Regions from separate parts of the Rhizobium sp. 21-4511-3d genome, predicted to be linked through region 4. Evidence: predicted binding sites of a transcription regulator. Region 4 holds the regulator's gene; each other region holds the start of a gene.
The links. Region 4 encodes PhoB, which activates phosphate uptake and scavenging genes when phosphate is short. Its sites were predicted from a motif close to TGTCATNNANCTGTCAT; they were not measured.
Positions count from the first base shown of each region.

Region 1: the regulator PhoB is predicted to act here: its motif matches at 2,458-2,474, upstream of ACQZ5H_RS18485 (DUF1045 domain-containing protein).
Region 2: the regulator PhoB is predicted to act here: its motif matches at 2,876-2,892, upstream of ugpB (sn-glycerol-3-phosphate ABC transporter substrate-binding protein UgpB).
Region 3: the regulator PhoB is predicted to act here: its motif matches at 1,910-1,926, upstream of ACQZ5H_RS21040 (alkaline phosphatase D family protein).

Region 1 covers NZ_JBNWCF010000008.1:106,135-110,600, reverse strand. Annotated here, with positions in the region: gene ACQZ5H_RS18495 (AzlC family ABC transporter permease) at 1-662, opposite strand, end outside; gene ACQZ5H_RS18490 (AraC family transcriptional regulator) at 769-1,626, opposite strand; gene ACQZ5H_RS18485 (DUF1045 domain-containing protein) at 1,674-2,381, opposite strand; gene ACQZ5H_RS18480 (NAD(P)/FAD-dependent oxidoreductase) at 2,497-3,672, opposite strand; gene mnmD (tRNA (5-methylaminomethyl-2-thiouridine)(34)-methyltransferase MnmD) at 3,671-4,390, shown strand; gene ACQZ5H_RS18470 (response regulator) at 4,385-4,466, opposite strand, start outside.
Region 2 covers NZ_JBNWCF010000007.1:271,873-276,338, forward strand. Annotated here, with positions in the region: gene ugpE (sn-glycerol-3-phosphate ABC transporter permease UgpE) at 1-516, opposite strand, end outside; gene ugpA (sn-glycerol-3-phosphate ABC transporter permease UgpA) at 527-1,411, opposite strand; gene ugpB (sn-glycerol-3-phosphate ABC transporter substrate-binding protein UgpB) at 1,475-2,800, opposite strand; gene ACQZ5H_RS17610 (YraN family protein) at 2,915-3,283, opposite strand; gene rsmI (16S rRNA (cytidine(1402)-2'-O)-methyltransferase) at 3,283-4,194, opposite strand; gene dnaN (DNA polymerase III subunit beta) at 4,440-4,466, shown strand, end outside.
Region 3 covers NZ_JBNWCF010000009.1:294,085-298,550, reverse strand. Annotated here, with positions in the region: gene typA (translational GTPase TypA) at 1-142, opposite strand, end outside; gene ACQZ5H_RS21040 (alkaline phosphatase D family protein) at 264-1,841, opposite strand; gene ACQZ5H_RS21035 (M3 family metallopeptidase) at 1,955-4,042, opposite strand; gene ACQZ5H_RS21030 (hypothetical protein) at 4,253-4,466, shown strand, end outside.
Region 4 covers NZ_JBNWCF010000007.1:83,583-88,048, reverse strand. Annotated here, with positions in the region: gene pstB (phosphate ABC transporter ATP-binding protein PstB) at 1-247, shown strand, start outside; gene phoU (phosphate signaling complex protein PhoU) at 292-1,005, shown strand; gene phoB (phosphate regulon transcriptional regulator PhoB) at 1,039-1,722, shown strand; gene ACQZ5H_RS16665 (GcrA family cell cycle regulator) at 1,804-2,337, opposite strand; gene ACQZ5H_RS16660 (acetylornithine transaminase) at 2,764-3,963, shown strand; gene argF (ornithine carbamoyltransferase) at 4,003-4,466, shown strand, end outside.

The DNA of each region.
Region 1 (4,466 bases), on a different contig from region 4:
GGCGTTACCTCGATGCGGCGCTTGCCGCTGAAGAGAGCGGTGACCAGACCGGCGAGAGCACCGGCGGCGATATACCAGACACCGGGAATGAAATGCTGGGTGAGCACGGCGGCCGCACCGCTGGCGAGCAGCACGGCGCCGGTCTCGGGACCCTTCCAGAAGCCCATGACCAGCACGATGAAGACGGCGGGAAAGGCAAAGTCGAGGCCGAGCGTGACGGGATCGCCAAGGAACGCACCAAGCGTGGCGCCCGCCAGTCCCGAGATTACCCAGGCGAGATAGAAGGGTGTCGCGAGCCCGGCAAACCAAGCGGGCGTCAGCCGCGCCACACCGGCGCGGAACTCCGCCATCGCCCAGATCTCGTCGGCAAGGAACAGCACGGAGAGATAGCGGGCGCGCGGCGGAAAGGCCTGCATCTTGGTGCCGATCGAAGCACCCATCAGCACATGGCGGATATTGACGAGCAATGCCGCAAAACCCAGCCCCGCCCAGGAGGCCGGATGCGTCCAGATATCCATCGCCACGAATTGCGAGCCGCCGGCAAACACCAGCGCGCTCATCAGCCCGGTCTCGACGGGCGAAAGCCCCTTGGTGGCGGCCACCGCGCCGAAGACCAGCCCGATCGGGATGACGGCGGCGATCAGCGGCGCGATTGCCCGCATGCCGCCGGAAAATTCCGCCCAGAATTCATTCTTGTTCACGTTCAAAAACTCCGCTTGCTGCGGAGGTCATAGAGCCGCGCCGAAGCGGCGTCTTGAACGAAAGTGATTATCGGGCGCGGTACTGGCCGGGCGTTATCCCGGTGCGCGCCTTGAAGTGGCGGGTGAAATGCGCCTGATCGGCAAAGCCGCATTCGAGCGCGATCTCGGCCGGCTGCTCGCCCGCCTGCAGCTTGCGCCGCGCGATCCGCACCCGGATGTCGGTGAGGAAGGCATGCGGCGTGATGTGGAATTCCTTGCGGAAGGCGCGGATCAGATGCGCGCGGCTGAGACCGGCAACGCCTGCGAGCTCCTCGAGCCCGATATCGGTCGCGTAGTTCTCCATCAGGTAATCGCGCGCCCGGCGCACCGCCGACCGTTCCTTGGTATCGACGGGCACGATGATCGAGCTGCCATGCTGGCGGAACATAGCGTCGAGAACCTGGAACATCGCCTGGCTGCTCTCCAGCGCCCCGCTGCCGATTTCGAGAATTTCATGCGCCTGCTGAAAAGCGGCAGCGAGCTTCGGATCGTGCAGGATCTGCTTGCCGAAGGCCGGCGTACCCTGAAAGCTCTTGCCGGTCACATCTTCGAGGACTTCCCGGAACAGCGCCATGTCAGGATAGATCATCCGGTAGCGGTATCCGCCCTCGGTCGGCGCCCCGTCATGCGTCTCGCCGGGATTGATCAGATAGAGGTCGCCGGGGCCGGATGCCTCGCGCGTGCCGCGGATCGTGGCGATCTGGCTGCCGCTCTCGATGGCGCCGATGCTGAACGTATCATGCGCATGCGGCGCGAATTCGTGGGTCAGGAAGGTCGCGCTCAGGCATTCCATGCCGCCGAAACGGCGGTCGCGCCAGAAGCGCGTCGTCTCCGCGCCGGCAAGCGGCATGGCATCGGTTGCCTGTTCCTGCGAGATATTCTGCATCGCGCGGATATAGCATCAATCCGCGCCGGCTTCTTGAACAAAAGTGATCAGGCGATCTTGCGGGCGCTGACCTTGCCCATCGGATGCAGCGAATGCACGCGGAAGGGACCGCCCATCCCCTCTTCCATCATCAGCGCGATGTTGGAAATCTGGATCGGATCGTTCAGCACCGGCTCGAAGATCGACCGCAGCGCCTGCTCGATGCGGGGCATGTCGACACAGTTGACCGGGCCGGTGACCGGCATGTGGAAACGGAACTCGTCCATCACGTAAGGGTTGCCCCAGCGGTGCAGATTGGCGAATTGCGCCGCCGACAGGCCATCGGGATCGCTGCGCTCGATATCGGCTTCCGACAGAGGCGCGCGAAAGCGATCGAAATGCTGGACGATGGAAGATGCCAGATAGCGCACATTCTCGCAGGGCAGCGTCGGCACTAGGCTGTAGTAATTGCCGAGCCGGGCCACCTCGATGCGCGGAACGCTGAAAGGCTGGATCGTGCCGGAGAACCGCATCAACTCCCGCAGGAGTTGCGCTTCCGAAACATCCGCGGAAAGGTGGAACGGCGCCTTGAGGACGCCATGAAATCCATAGCGGCGCGGCACTGCCGTGTGGAAGGCAATTTCGTGAATGCCGAGACCGCGAACGGCCGGCGGCTCCAGCATCTCGCCCGAAAAGACGTTACGGCCAAGCCAATTGGCCGCCACATGGCTGAGCGGATCGCTCGGCGAAGGCGTGAAGCAAATGGCATAACGCATGCGATTTCCTCCATCTGAGAGTGCAGTGCACGGCCGAATCCGGCACCGTCGATGCGCTAGCAGATAGGTGATTTGCATGACAGAATAACGAAATAAGCTTTGGACTAATTCACGTTTAGCGTGAAGCGGCCGTGATATGGCTGGAAAGCGCGAAACTATCCGGCAGGTCGAACCCCGCGGGCTGACCGGCAATTTCGCCAGTGACGCATTCCGCCAGCCGGTGGGCGAGCCCGAAACTCACCTTGAAACCACCCGTCAGCGCATGGAGCCGGGGATGATCGGGATGGCGCCCCACCATCGGATCGCGATCGATCGCCTTCGGCCGCAGCCCTGCCCAGCGCTCGACGACAGGCGCATCCGCCAACGCCGGCGCCATTTCGCGCGCAGCCGCAATCAACGGTTCCAGCTGGTCATCGGTGCCATGGGGATCGGCAAAGCTGTTCTCGCTGGTGCTGCCGATCGCGACATGCCCGCCTTCATGCGCCACGATATAGAGACCGTCGCGGAAGATGACGGGAAGAGCCGGATCAATATCGGCTTTCAGCAGTGCCGCCTGCCCCTTCACCGGCTGGCCCAGTGGTTGCAGCAAACCCGGATTGAAGCGCTGCAGGATCGGAAACGATGCATGCCCGGCCGCGATGATGCAGTGACCGAAACTCACTCGATCGCCATCGATCTCGGCAGTACCTGCCTCCACATCCAGCGAGCCAAGCGCCGCCATCTCTGCGATCCGCACGTGCCGCGCCCGATCGAGAAACGCCCTGAGCGCCGAGACCAGCGCTCGCGGCGCAACGCGGGCCGCCAGCGTGTCGTGCACGAAACCGCTGTCGCCCGCAGCCGGGTCGATCCAGCCGGTGACGGCGGGTTGATCGGAAACATGCCAGTGAAACGCCCGGCCCTGCTGGTTCCAGTTGACCTCGGCATCGGCCGAATGCCGGAGCGCGATCGTCTTCAGATGCGGCTTCGGCAGCGGAATGATCCGGCCGGAGCGGCGGTAGCCTGCGGAAAGGCCGGTGGCGGCTTCCAGTGCCGCGATCTCGGTTTCGAGGCTGAGCAGCGCATCGAACTGGAACTGCTTCTTGGCATTCCACTTGTCCGGCATATGCGGCATCAGCGCGCCCAGCAGGCCGCCGCTGGCGCCCCCGCCGATCCGCCCGGCATCGATCAGCAGCGTGTCGATGCCCAGCCGCTCGGCATATACCGCCGCCCACAGGCCCATGATGCCGCCGCCGGCGATCAAGAGATCGGCGGATTGACCGGAGAGAAGAGCCGGACTATCGGCTTGTGGCATGACAGATATCGATCCCGATCAGATTGGCAGCAACAGCCAGCCGCTCGAATGGCGAGACGGCGATATGCCCTATTCGCAGGCCTTTGGCGATCACTTTTATTGCCAGACCGACGGCCGGCTCGAATGCGGCCACGTCTTCCTTTCCGGCAACGGCCTGCCGGAACGCTGGGCGGAAAGGGACAGTTTCCAGATCGGCGAGCTCGGCTTCGGCACCGGCCTGAACTTCGCCGAGACCTGGCGACAGTGGAAGCTGCACCGCAGGAATGGCCAGCACCTGCATTTCATCTCCTTCGAGCTCTATCCGATGCAGCGCGACGAGATTGCCCGCGCTCTGTCGCACTGGCCGGAGATCGATACCGAGCGCGACGGCCTGACCGCCGCCTGGCCCGATAACCCGCAAGGCATCATCAGCCTCGATCTCGATCCGCAGACCCGTCTCAGCGTCGTCTGCGGCGCGGCACTCGATGGCGTCAGGGCCGCCGAGCCGCGCTTCGACGCCTGGTATCTCGATGGCTTCGCCCCGTCGCGCAACGGCGACATGTGGTCGGAAGAGCTGATGCGACTCGTCTGCGAGAAGACCGTTCCCGGCGGCAGCTTCGCCACCTATGCCGCGGCCGGCTTCGTCCGGCGCAATCTCGTTGCGGCAGGCTTTGCCGTCGAGCGGCGAAAGGGCTTTGCGGGAAAGCGCGAAATGCTCTGCGGCCCGAAGGTCCTATAGGCCGGAGCGGCCCGGCAGCGGCTCGCTCTTGCCGAGCCACAGCTGGATCTTCTCTTCCAGCAGCTCGGGGCTGATC
Region 2 (4,466 bases), 190 kb from region 4:
TTCCGGGATCGTCAGGAAGAACTGACGGAACAGGAAGGTTGCCGTCGCCGAGGCGATCAGCGGGATGACGAGGCCCGGATAGGAATTCAGCATGCCGAGATCGGCGACGACCTTATAGGTCGGCAGGATGCGGACTTCGACCGGCAGCATCAGCGTCAGGAAGATGATCCAGAAGGCGACCATGCGCAGCGGGAAGCGGAAATAGACGATCGCAAATGCGGAAATGATCGAGATGGCGATCTTGCCGACGGCGATCAGCACCGCCATCAGCAGGCTGTTTGCCAGCATCAGCGCGAAAGGCGGCGCACCGGCCACCGAATTTCCGGCGCTCAGCAGCTGGTCGAAATTGGCAACCAGCTGGTCGCCCGGAAGCAGCGGCGTGAGGCCGCTCATGAAGTCGGTCGGACCATGGGTGGCTGCGATGAAGGCGAGGTAGACGGGGAAGACCACCGTGACGACGCCGACGATCAGGATGAAGTGCGTGAGGACGTTCAGAAAGGGGCGGTTCTCGATCATCGCTCGGGCCTCAATACTGTACTTTTTTCTCGATCCAGCGGAACTGGACGACGGTGAGGACGACGACGATCAACATCAGCACGACGGACTGCGCGGCCGAAGGGCCAAGGTTCAGACCGACGAAGCCATCGGCATAGACCTTGTAAACAAGCGTGTTCGTCGATTGCGACGGGCCGCCAGAGGTCGTGGAGTCGACGATCGGGAAGGTGTCGAACAGCGCATAGGTGACGTTGATGACAGCCAGGAAGAACGTCGTCGGCGAAATCAGCGGGAAGACGACCGTCCAGAAACGCTTGAACGGACCGGCGCCATCGATCGACGCGGCTTCGATCACCGACTGTGGGACAGACTGCAGGCCGGCGACGAAGAAGAGGAAATTGTAGGAGATCTGCTTCCATGCCGAGGCGATGACGATGAGGATCATTGCGTCATTGCCATCGAGGCGGTGGTTCCAGTCATAGCCGAAGTGGCGAAGGATATAGGGCAGGATGCCGATGCTGGGGTTGAACATGAACCACCAGAGCAGACCGGCCGCCGCAGGCGCCACCGCATAGGGCCAGACGAGCAGCGTCGTATAGATGCGTCCGCTCTTCAGCACGCGATTGACGCAGACGGCGAAAAGCAGCGACACGCCCATCGATAGAACGGTGACGGAGACCGAGAAGATCAGCGTCACCCAGAGCGCGTTCATGTAATCGCTGCTGCCAAAGAGCTTCGTGTAATTGGCGAACCAGACGAAGGTGGTCTTCATGCCGAAGGGATCTTCACGCAGGAAGGACTGGCGAAAGGCCTGAAAAGCCGGCCAGATGAAGAAGACCAACGTGACTGCGAGCTGCGGCGCCAGAAGGAAATATGGCAGGACGCGGTTCGAGAAGATTGTGCGCTTTGTCTGCATGGCTCGCCCGATATGGAAAGGCCCTCCCCGGAGCGGGGAGGGCTTGGCTTCAGCCTCGAAAGCTTAGTTCGAGTTTGCTTCTTCGAATTCGCGCAGGATGGCGTTGCCTTCCTTGACGGCTTCGTCGAGCGCCTGCTGGGCGGTCTGCTTGCCGGACAGCACGGTTTCGAACTGCTGGTCGATGACGTCACGGATCTGCGTCAGGTTGCCGAAACGAACGCCCTTGGAGTTGTCGGACGGCGTGCCGCGCAGGATCTGCTTCAGGCCAACGTCAGAGCCCGGGTTCTTTTCGTAGTAACCCTGCGACTTGCCGAGGTCGTAAGCAGCAGTGGTGATCGGCAGGTAGCCAGAGAACTGGTGCCAATCAGCCTGAACTTCCGGCTGGCTGAGGTAGGTGTAGAACTTGGCAACGCCCTTGTAGACTTCCGGCTTCTGGCCGTTCAGCGTCCAGAGCGTCGCGCCGCCGATGATCGAGTTCTTCGGATCCTTGGTGACGTCGTCGTAGTAGGGCAGCGTCGAGAAGCCGACCTGGAAGGCCTTGGCGTTGTTGATGACGCCAGCGCGCGAACCCGAGGAGCCCATGTAGATGGCGCATTCCTGCGAGTAGAACTTCGGAGCTGCATCGGGGCCGCCACCCGGGCCGCCGTACTGGAAGTAACCGGCATCCTGCCACTTCTTCAGGTCGGTCCAGAGACGAGCCTGGTTCGGACCGTTGAAGCTCAGCTCAGCCTTGGTGCCACCGAAACCGTTCTGCAGCGTGCCGTAGGGCAGGTCGTGGATGGCCGAGAAGTTCTCGAGGCCGAGCCAGGTTGCAGCGTAGGTGATGGTGAAGCCGCACTTGGCAGCGCCGGAATCGACGATCTTCTTCGAGAACTCAGCCAGTTCGGCATAGGTCTTCGGAGCGACTTCCGGATCAAGACCAGCCTTCTTGAAGACGTCCTTGTTGTAATAGAGGATCGGCGTCGAGGAGTTGAACGGGAAGGAGAGGATGTTGCCTTCCGGGTCGGAATAGTAACCGACGACGGGAGCGATGAACTTCGACGGATCCCACGGCTCGCCTTCATCGGCCATCAGCTTGTAGACTGGATAAACGGCACCCTTGGCGGCCATCATCGTGCCGGTGCCGACTTCGAAGACCTGAACGATAGCCGGCTGCTGACCTGCGCGGAAAGCAGCGATAGCGGCCGTAAGGGTTTCCGGATAGGTGCCCTTGAAGACCGGGGTAACGTGGTATTCGGTCTGGCTGTCGTTGAACTTCTGAACGATCTGCTCGAGCTTCTGGCCGAGCTCGCCGCCCATGGCGTGCCACCAGGTGATTTCGGTTGCGGCAAAGGATGCCGACGAAGACAATACGACCGCAGCGGCGGCCAGAGAAAACGTCTTGAACATGGATAAACCCTCTCCACCAGTTATTGGGGTGAGGAAGCCAATAGAGGCCTTCCGTGACGTCTCCTTTACATTTGTATGACAGAAAAATTACAAATGCACGCCTATGCAAGACCGCTAAAAGGCATTGGGGAAATGCCGTGGCAGCCGGCCCGGAAGCACTGCAACGATATCGTAGCGCTGCGACAACAAGTGGCTATTGGCCTGACGGGCGAGCCAGAGATCGCTCGCATCGCGAATGCGTTTCTGAGCCGCATAAGAAACTGCATCGACCGCGACCCGCTCGTCGCGCCGGGCTTTGACCTCGACGAAAACAGCAAGATCGCCCTTTCGGGCAATGATATCGACCTCGCCAAGCTTAGTGCGATAGCGGAAAGCCGCGATGCGGTAGCCCTTCATCAGCAGGTAGAGCGCCGCCACATATTCGGAGAAATGTCCGCGGCGGAGCGCCTTTTGTCTGCTGACGCTCGTGCCGCTATCGCTCATCAGGCGCCCTTCATGTCGAGGAGCCGCTGATAGAGTTCCTTGCGCGGCAGACCGGTGAGCCGCGCCGCCTCGGCTGCCGCTTTCGCCGTTGGCATGGTGCCGGAGAGATCGGCAAGGATCGCATCGACGTCAGCGGCGTCAGCCGGTTTTTCCTCCGGCGGCGCGACGACGAGGACGATCTCGCCTTTCACATTATCGTTCTCGGCATAATAGGCGGCGAGATCGGCAAGCGTGCCGCGGCGAAACTCCTCGTAGGTCTTCGTCAGCTCGCGGCAGACGGAGGCCATGCGATCGCCGCCGAGCACGTCGGCGGCGGCCGAAAGCGTCGCGCCGATGCGGTGGGGTGATTCAAAGAAGAGCAGCGTAGCGGGGGTCGCCGCGAATTCACCGAGCCGGTCGCGCCGCGCCTTGTCCTTGACGGGAAGAAACCCGGCAAAGAGGAAGGCATCGTTCGGCAGACCTGAACCGACGAGTGCGGCGAGCGGCGCCGAGGCGCCGGGGATCGGGATGACGCGGTATCCGCTGTCGATCGCCGTCTGCGCCAGCCGGTAACCGGGATCGGAAACCAGCGGCGTTCCGGCATCGGAAACGAGTGCGACGGACTTTCCGGCCTCCAGCGCCTGCAGCAGGCGCGGCCCGGCCTCGTCGGCATTATGTTCGTGATAGGCGAAAGGGCGGTTCTGAATGCCGTAGCGATCGAGCAGCACGCGGGTGACGCGCGTATCCTCGCAGGCGAGCACATCGGCACCGGCAAGCGTTTCGAGCGCGCGAAGCGTGATATCGCCGAGATTGCCGATCGGCGTCGCGACCAGATAGAGCGCGGCCTCGAGCGGGCGCGCAGGTATGCTGACATTATGCAGGCGGTAGGTGCGATGCTTGCCGCCCTCGCCCGCCGTCTCTTCATGACTCAATTTCAAAGGCCCTCTCTGGCGTCGGCCCTTTATGCGCGCAGGCTTCGTTCGCGGCAAGGGTTCGGATTTCTGTGAGCATCATCGTGTAAAACCACCTTTGCAGCCGCGCGAAGCCTTGCACCCCTTGCAATGCCCGGCAAAGTTCTGCCATTTTGCCCGTCCACTCCTCCGGCCATGGAGCCGGAAAGGCATTTTCTGGCGCGCCTGCGCGCCCGGACAGTCACGGTCGAAAGCGGTAGCATCCCATGCGTATTACTATTGAGCGTTCCAAT
Region 3 (4,466 bases), on a different contig from region 4:
TTTCGAGGTCGTTGGAGTCCATGACGCGTTCTGCAACGCGCTGGTTCTCGCGGAAGGAGCCGGACTGCTTGAGCAGCTCGTCCACCAGTGTCGTCTTGCCATGGTCAACGTGCGCGATAATCGCGATGTTGCGAAGTGCCATTGTGTCAAATCTCTGAGGCTGGGGCGCTACGTCGGAGGGAGGCGCCTATTACGTTTGGCGCGCTCATACAGTGTTTTTCGCGATTGCGAAAGGGGTAAGAGGTCCGAAGCGCCATTCCAGGTTAACTCACACGTTGCGGGTCGATGACAGTCCGCCACAATTCGTTGTCGTCGCGGTCCATCAGCCGCACCGTCATCTGCTCACTTTCCCCGTCGATATCGACGAGGCCGAAGAACTGCATCCCTGCCGATGGTGGCAGGTTCGACTCGATGCCGCCGGGTGCCGCCTTGATGAAGCGCACTTCTGGCCCGAACGTGCCATCGAGCTCCTGAGGCCCGTATGTGCCGGAGTGGAGTGGTCCGGATACGAACTCCCAAAATGGCAGGAAATCCTGGAACTTCGCCCTGCCGGGATCGTAATAATGGGCGGCCGTGTAATGCACATCCGCCGTCAGCCAGACGATATTGCCGATCGCCGCGTCGCGAATGAAACGCAGCAGATCGGCAAATTCCAGCTCGCGGCCAAGCGGTGCACCGTTATCGCCGTTCGATATGGATTCGCTGCCCCGGCGCTTGCCGTAGTCGTCCCAGATCACCAATCCAATCGGCAGATCGCAGGAAATCACCTTCCATGTCGCTGTCGATCGCGCCAGCTCGCGCTTCAGCCACGCGACCTGCGCCTCGCCGAAAATCCGCGACTGCGGCGTCAATTCTTCATCGAGACCATGCGTGTTGGGTCCGCGATAGGAGCGGAGATCGACGAAGAACACATCGAGCAGCGGGCCATAGGAGACCTTGCGGTAGATGCGGCCGGGCTCCGCGGCGATATAGCGGATCGGCGTCATCTCATGGAAGGCGCGGCTGGCGCGCACCGCAAGCACGGCGACCGACTTTTCCTTGTAGCGGTCATCGGCGCTGAGATCGGTCGATGGCGACCAGTTGTTGAGAACCTCGTGGTCGTCCCACTGGTGGAAGACCGGGCAGATGGCATTGAGCGCGGTCACATGCTCGTCGAGCAGATTATATTTCCATTGGCCGCGGAACTCCGGCAGCGTCTGGGCGATCGTCCGCTTTTCCTCGGTGACGATCCGGTTCTTCCAGACCCCGCCGCCGCGGAGCGCGATCTCATCGGGGATTGGGTTGTCGGCATAGATGGTATCACCGGAATGGATCATGAAATCCGGCCGGTGATAGGCGATCGTCCGATAGGTCCGCATCCCCTTGTCATCGATGCCCCAGCCCTGCCCCGCCGTATCGCCCGACCAGACGAAGCGGAGATTGCGTCTGGAGACCGGCGCCGTGCGGAATTCGCCTCGAATGGGCTCGGAACGGCTGTTGATGTCCTGCAGGTCAGCCGCGACGAAGCGATAGAAGATCTCCTGATCCGGCGGCAGACCGGTCACCAGCAGCTTGCCGGCAAGATCGGTCTCCGGCGTCACGTCGAAGGGCGCGAGCCGCACAGCGTTGGCAAACTTGTCTGTGGTGGAATATTCGATGAACAGCCGCGACGGCCGGTCGACCCGCGTCCAGACGACACCCGAGGCCGCATCGACATCGCCCGATTGCACGCCCGAGGTAAAGACCGGCCGGCTCGACGAGCCGCGGGCGTAATAGGGCATTGCCAGGCTTGCCGCCGCAAAGCCGCCGACTGCACCCACCGATGTCAGGAACCGGCGGCGCGTCGTTTGCTTCAAGATCATCCCAAGGCCCTTCAGGAGCGGGATCGAATCGTCCCGCCCCAGCCTTGGGCACCCGTCATGTCAGTCTCTTGAAAACCGCATGACGGTTTGCCGAAACTTCAGCGACAGTTTTGTTACGCGTCGCTGCCGGACAATTCCTTGAAGGTCGAAAGCCCCTTCTTGATCAGCATCGCGTCCGGGGTCGGCAGCTTGCCGCGGAAGCCTTTGTAGGCATCCTCGGGATCGATCGAGCCGCCGGTCGAATAGATGTTGTCCTTCAGCTTTGCCGCCATCTCGCGATTGAAGGCATCACCGGTTTCCTCGAAGGCGGAGAAAGCATCGGCATCGAGCACTTCCGACCACATGTAGGAATAGTAGCCGGCCGAATAACCGCCCGAGAAGATATGCTGGAAATGCGGTGAGGCATGGCGCATGACCAGCGACTTCGGCATGCCGAGCTCGGCAAGCACCTCGGCCTGGACCGCCATCGGATCATCGACCGCATCGCGCGTATGGAATTCCATGTCGACGATCGCCGAGGAGGTGAACTCCACCGTGTTGAAACCAGCGTTGAAGGTGCGCGCCGCCAGAACCTTGTCGAGCAGCGCCTGCGGCATCGGCTCGCCGGTTTCGAAATGCACCGCATATTGCTTGAGGATCGCGGGCACCGTCAGCCAGTGCTCGTAAAGCTGCGAGGGGAGCTCGACGAAATCGCGCGAAACACCAGTGCCCGAGACCGACGGATAGGTCACGTTGGACAGCATGCCGTGAAGCGCATGGCCGAATTCGTGGAACAGCGTGCGGGCATCATCGAGCGACAGCAGCGCGGGCTTGCCTTCGGCAGGCTTAGCGAAATTGCAGACATTGTAGATGATCGGCAGTTCGCCCTTGTTGCCGTTCTTCAGCGTCAGCTTGTGCTGCGACTGGAACGAGCTCATCCAGGCGCCCGAGCGCTTCGAGCCGCGGGCAAAGTAATCGCCGAGGAACAGCGCCACCAGCGTGTCACCGGCATCGCGGATCTCGAACACGCGCACATCCGGATGATAGGCGGCGATCCCCTTTTTCTCGACCGCGCGGATGCCGAAGAGGCGGTTCGCAACATCGAAGCAGGCTTCGATGATCTTCTCGAGCTGCAGATAGGGCTTCAGCTCCGTCTCGGAGAAATTGAACTTCTGTGCCCGGATCTTTTCCGCATAGAAGCGCCAGTCCCAGGGCATCACCTCATGGTTCTTGCCATCCTCGGCAATCAGCTTGGCGATGTCGGCCTCTTCCTCGCGGGCACGCCCCACAGCCTTCGTCCAGACGGCGCGCAGCAGCTCATCGACGGCTTCGGGCTTCTTCGCCATCGTGTTGTCGAGCTTCAATTCGGCGAAATTGCCGTAGCCGAGAAGCGCGGCCATTTCCTTGCGAAGCGCCAGCGTTTCCTTGATGATGCCGCGATTATCTGTGGCACCGGCATTCTCGCCACGGGCGACCCAGGCCTTGAAAGCCTGCTCGCGCAGATCGCGCTTTTCAGAGAAGGTCAGGAACGGTTCGATGATCGAGCGCGACAGCGTGACGGCAAACTTGCCCTCTTCGCCGCGCTCGCGCGCTGCAGCCGCCATTGCATCCTTGAGGAATTCAGGCAGGCCATCAAGATCCGGCCCGTCGGAGAGAAGGAGCGACCAACTCTTCTCGTCGGCGAGCACGTTTTGACCGAAATTGGTGCCGAGGCCGGCCAGCTTCTCGTTGATGCCGGCGAGCTTCTCCTGCTCCGGCTTCGGCAGCTTGGCACCGGACTTGACGAAGCCCTTCCAATGCCGCTCCAGCACGCGCGTCTGTTCGAGCGTTAGGCCGAGCTCTTCGCGCTTTTCCCAGAGTGCATCGATGCGGGCGAAAAGCGCGGCATTCATGCCGATCTTCGAATAGTGCCGCGACATCTTCGGCGATATTTCCCGCTCCAGCGCCTGGATGACCTCATTGGTATGAGCACCCGCCCGGTTCCAGAACAGTGCCGAGACCCGCGAAAGCTCATCGCCGGCAATTTCAAGCGCCACGATGGTGTTCTCGAAAGTCGGCGCATCCGGATTCCCGGCGATCGCATCGATCTCCTTCTCATGAGACGCAAGCGCCGCATCGAAGGCGGCGGCGAAATCGCCGTCATTGAGCGCATCGAAGCGCGGCAGGCCGTGATGCCCGTTCCAGTTGACGAGCGCCGGATTGAATTCTGGTGTGGAAGGCATGCTGAGATCCTTTTACGCAAGGCAGGTGAAAGGCAATATAGGTGACCCATCGCGGCATTGGTATGTTGCTGATCAAATTCGTCTTTTGCCGGCCACCAAAGAATTGATCCACAAGAACTGATAGACGAAAATTAACCAATTGTTAACGATTGCACCGCCGCGGCCCAAAGGCTAGTTTCCTCTTACTCTTTTCGTAAGGGGACATGGGTCATGGAAATATTTTCTATGCGGTCTTCTCAGAGTTTGCTTTTTAAAAACAGCGATAATAACGCAAAGTCTTCGAAGACCTCTGATATTGAATTCGATACTGGTACGTCTGCACAAACCGGCTTCAGGCTGGAGGACGACAAACCTGCAGATAGCCCTGACTTCACATCGGTCAGCCCGGGTGAATTGCGCAGCTATGCGCGCCAGAGCTACGATT
Region 4 (4,466 bases):
GATGGACGAGCCGTGCTCGGCACTCGACCCGATCGCCACCGCAAAGGTCGAGGAACTGATCCACGAGCTGCGCGAAGCCTACACGATCGTCATCGTCACGCACTCCATGCAGCAGGCCGCCCGCGTTTCGCAGCGCACGGCCATGTTCCACCTCGGCAACCTCGTCGAGGAGAACGACACCGACAAGATGTTCACCAATCCGGACGATCCGCGCACCCAGGATTACATCATGGGCCGCTTCGGCTGATCTTTGGCGTCACGACCCCCGATAGACACTCAAGGACTTTACCCATGGCATCGACACATATTTTTTCTGCGTATGACGAAGACCTGAAGTTCCTCTCGCGCCGCATTTCCGAAATGGGCGGCCTGGCCGAGCAGATGGTTTCCGACGCTGTCCGCGCCCTCGTCAATGGCGACGCGGCGCTGGCGCAGAAGGTCATCTCCGACGACGTGATCCTCGATCACGCCGAGCGCGAGATCAACGACAAGGCGATTGTCACCATCGCCCGCCGCCAGCCGATGGCGTCGGACCTGCGCGAGATCATGGGTTCGATCCGCATCGCCGCCGACCTCGAGCGCGTCGGCGACCTCGGCAAGAACACCGCAAAGCGCGTCATCGCCGTGCAGAGCACCGGCGTTCCGCGCAAGCTCGCCCGTGGCCTGGAGCATCTCTCCGAGCTCGCTCTCGTCCAGCTGAAGGAAGTGCTCGACGTCTACACGACGCGCGCTGCCGACAAGGCGAAGTCGATCCGCGAGCGCGACGAGGAAATCGACGCGATGTACACGTCGCTGTTTCGCGAGCTCCTGACCTACATGATGGAAGATCCGCGCAACATCACCAGCTGCACGCATTTGCTCTTCTGCGCCAAGAACATCGAGCGCATCGGCGACCACGCCACGAACATTGCTGAAACAATCTACTACATGGCGACCGGCGCTCAGCCGGAAGGCGAGCGTCCGAAGGACGACACCGCCAACACCGTCGGCGCGGTAACGGAATAATCATCCGGACCGGGCCTCAGGAGACAGAATAGAATGATCCCGAGAGTTGCAGTCGTTGAAGACGAAGAAGCACTGAGCGTGCTTCTTCGCTATAATCTCGAAGCCGAAGGTTTCGAAGTCGATACCATCCTGCGCGGCGACGAGGCGGAAATCCGCCTTCAGGAGCGCACGCCGGACCTTCTTATCCTCGATTGGATGCTGCCTGGCGTATCAGGCATCGAGCTCTGCCGCCGGCTGCGCATGCGCCCGGAAACCGAGCGCCTGCCGATCATCATGCTGACGGCGCGCGGCGAAGAGAGCGAGCGCGTCCGTGGCCTGTCGACCGGCGCCGACGACTACGTCGTCAAGCCGTTCTCGACGCCCGAGCTCGTTGCCCGCGTCAAGGCGATGCTGCGCCGCGCCAAGCCGGAAGTTCTCTCGACCGTGCTGAAGTGCGGCGATATCGAACTCGACCGCGAAACGCACCGCGTTCACCGCAAGACCCGCGAAGTCCGTCTCGGGCCGACCGAGTTTCGTCTTCTGGAGTTCCTGATGTCGTCGCCGGGTCGCGTCTTCTCGCGCTCGCAACTGCTCGACGGCGTCTGGGGTCACGACATCTATGTCGACGAGCGCACCGTCGACGTCCATGTCGGTCGCCTGCGCAAGGCGCTCAACTTCTCGAACATGCAGGATGTCATTCGCACCGTCCGCGGTGCCGGCTACTCCATGGAAGCCTGAGTGAGGGAGGCTACGGCCTCCTGACATGCAGATACAAAAAAACGGGCCGAAAGGCCCGTTTTTCGTTTGTCTTTACCCGGCTCAGTTTGCCCGGGCTGCGGCCCTGCGGCGATCATTGACCGGCTGGTAAGCCAGACGCTGATGATACGTGCAGTAGGGCGAAGAATCCGGGCTTTCGCAGCCGCAGAAATGGAAATCGTCCTTCAGCGGATCGCCGACCGGCCACTTGCAGGTGCGTTCGGTCAGTTCCGTCAGGCCAAGACGGCGGGAGATCGGCACGACAACGTTGGAAGCCGGACGATATTCCATCTCCTCCATGACGTCGATTTCGATCTCTTCCTTCAGCATCGTTGCGCCCTGCGGGCGGGCAACGGTGCGGGTCGTCATGCGCGATGCGTAGTTCGGAGCGCGCGGTGCCGAAGTCGTGCGCTTCGGAGCCCGTGCCGCCGTTGCATTGCCGCCGGCCTTGGCACGGCCCGGCAGTGCCAGACGGTGAACCTTGCCGATGACGGCATTTCGGCTTACGCCTCCAAGTTGCGCCGCGATCTGGCTCGCGCTCAACCCTTCGGACCACAGTTTCTTGAGTTTCTCGACCCGCTCGTCTGTCCAGTTCATGCCCTGTGTCTCCGCCGTTTAAGCGTTGTGAAGGCAGAATCCTTCACCGTTTGCCCCGGATGAATCCGACACAAGAAACGCTTGACTAATTTTGGTGACTAGTTCCGCCGCATGCAGTCTAGTAATTGAGTTTTAACCTAGTGTGAGGCTGACTCCGTGACAAGAGTCGCGGGAATCCGGATGAATCGAATTTCAAGTTTTCCCCAACTTGCTTCCCCACAGAGTCATTTCTGCAACATTAGCTGTTGATGAAACGCGACATCGCTTGAGCGTCACCCAGAAGCCACGAAAGCCGTAGTTTTGTTGACATTGCAGTGCGAAAAGTAAATAGTGCACAGCGCCGCCGAGAGGCGGCATTTTTAATTTTTCGGACCTGGTTTTTTAGCCGGAGTCCGGTTGCCCATAACGCTGACAGGAGACCGCGCCATGGCTGAAGCCGCGCCGCTATATGATACCTATTCTCGTGCCCCTCTGCGGTTCGAGCGAGGTGAGGGCGTCTGGCTGATTACCGAGACCGGCGAGCGATATCTGGATTTTGGCGCGGGCGTTGCCGTGACCTCCGTTGGCCACAGCCATCCTCACGTTGTCGATGCGCTGAAGGCGCAGGCCGAGAAGGTCTGGCACCTCTCCAATATCTATGAGATCCCCGGTCAGGAAAAGCTCGCAACTAAGCTGACGGAAGCGACTTTCGCCGACAAGGTGTTCTTCACCAATTCGGGTGCGGAAGCCCTGGAATGCGCAATCAAGACCGCGCGCCGCTACCAGTATTCGAAGGGTCATCCGGAGCGCTTCCATATCATCACCTTCGAAGGCGCCTTCCACGGCCGTACGCTGGCGACGATCGCCGCCGGCGGCCAGGAGAAGTATCTCGAAGGCTTCGGTCCGAAGACCCCCGGTTTCGACCAGGTGCCGTTCGGCGATGTCGAAGCCGTCCGCGCGGCGATCACCGACGCAACGGCAGGCATTCTGATCGAGCCCGTACAGGGTGAGGGTGGTATCCGCCCGGCGACCGTCGAGTTCATGAAGGCGCTGCGCCAGCTCTGCGATGAGCATGGCCTGCTGCTGATCCTCGATGAAGTGCAGACCGGCGTTGGCCGTACCGGCAAGTTCTTCGCCTATGAATGGTCGGGCGTGACACCTGACATCATGGCTGTTGCCAAGGGCATCGGCGGCGGTTTCCCGCTCGGCGCCTGCCTTGCGACGGATGAGGCGGCCTCCGGCATGAAGGCTGGCACGCACGGCTCGACCTATGGCGGCAATCCGCTTGCCATGGCCGTTGGCAGTGCTGTTCTCGATATCGTGCTCGCCGATGGCTTCCTGCAGCACGTCCGCGATGTGTCGCTGGTCTTCCGCCAGGGTCTGGCGTCGCTGAAGGATCGCTATCCTGACGTGATCGAGGATATCCGCGGCGAAGGCCTGCTGCTCGGCATCAAGGCCGCCGTTCCCTCGAGCGAACTCCTGGCTGCGATCCGCAGCGCGCATCTGCTGGGTGTCCCGGCGGGCGATAACGTCATCCGTCTCCTGCCGCCTCTGGTGGTGACTGCGGAAGAAGCCCGCGAAGGCCTCGCACGCATCGAGCAGGCCGCCGAGAGCATTCGCGCAGCCAAGGCCAAGAAGACGGCTTGAACGGATAGATGCCTTACGAGGCAAACAGGTAAGGACGACATGGCTTCCCCCAAACACTTCCTCGATCTCTCGGCGGTCAGCTCCGCCGATCTGCGCGTCATCATGAATGATGCGATCTCGCGCAAGCAGGCTTTCAAGGCCGGCGCCGGCGACAAGCCGCTCGCCGGCAAGATGCTGGCGATGATCTTCGAAAAGCCGTCCACACGTACCCGCGTCTCCTTCGATGTCGGCATGCGCCAGCTCGGCGGCGAGACACTGTTCCTCTCGGGCACCGAAATGCAGCTCGGCCGCGCCGAAACGATCGGCGACACCGCCAAGGTCCTGTCGCGCTATGTCGATGCGATCATGATCCGCACCACCGAGCATCACCGCATGCTCGAGCTTGCCGAGCATGCCACCGTGCCGGTCATCAACGCGCTGACGGACGATACGCATCCGTGCCAGATCATGGCCGATATCATGACCTTCGAAGAGCATCGCGGCCCGATCAAGGGCAAGACGAT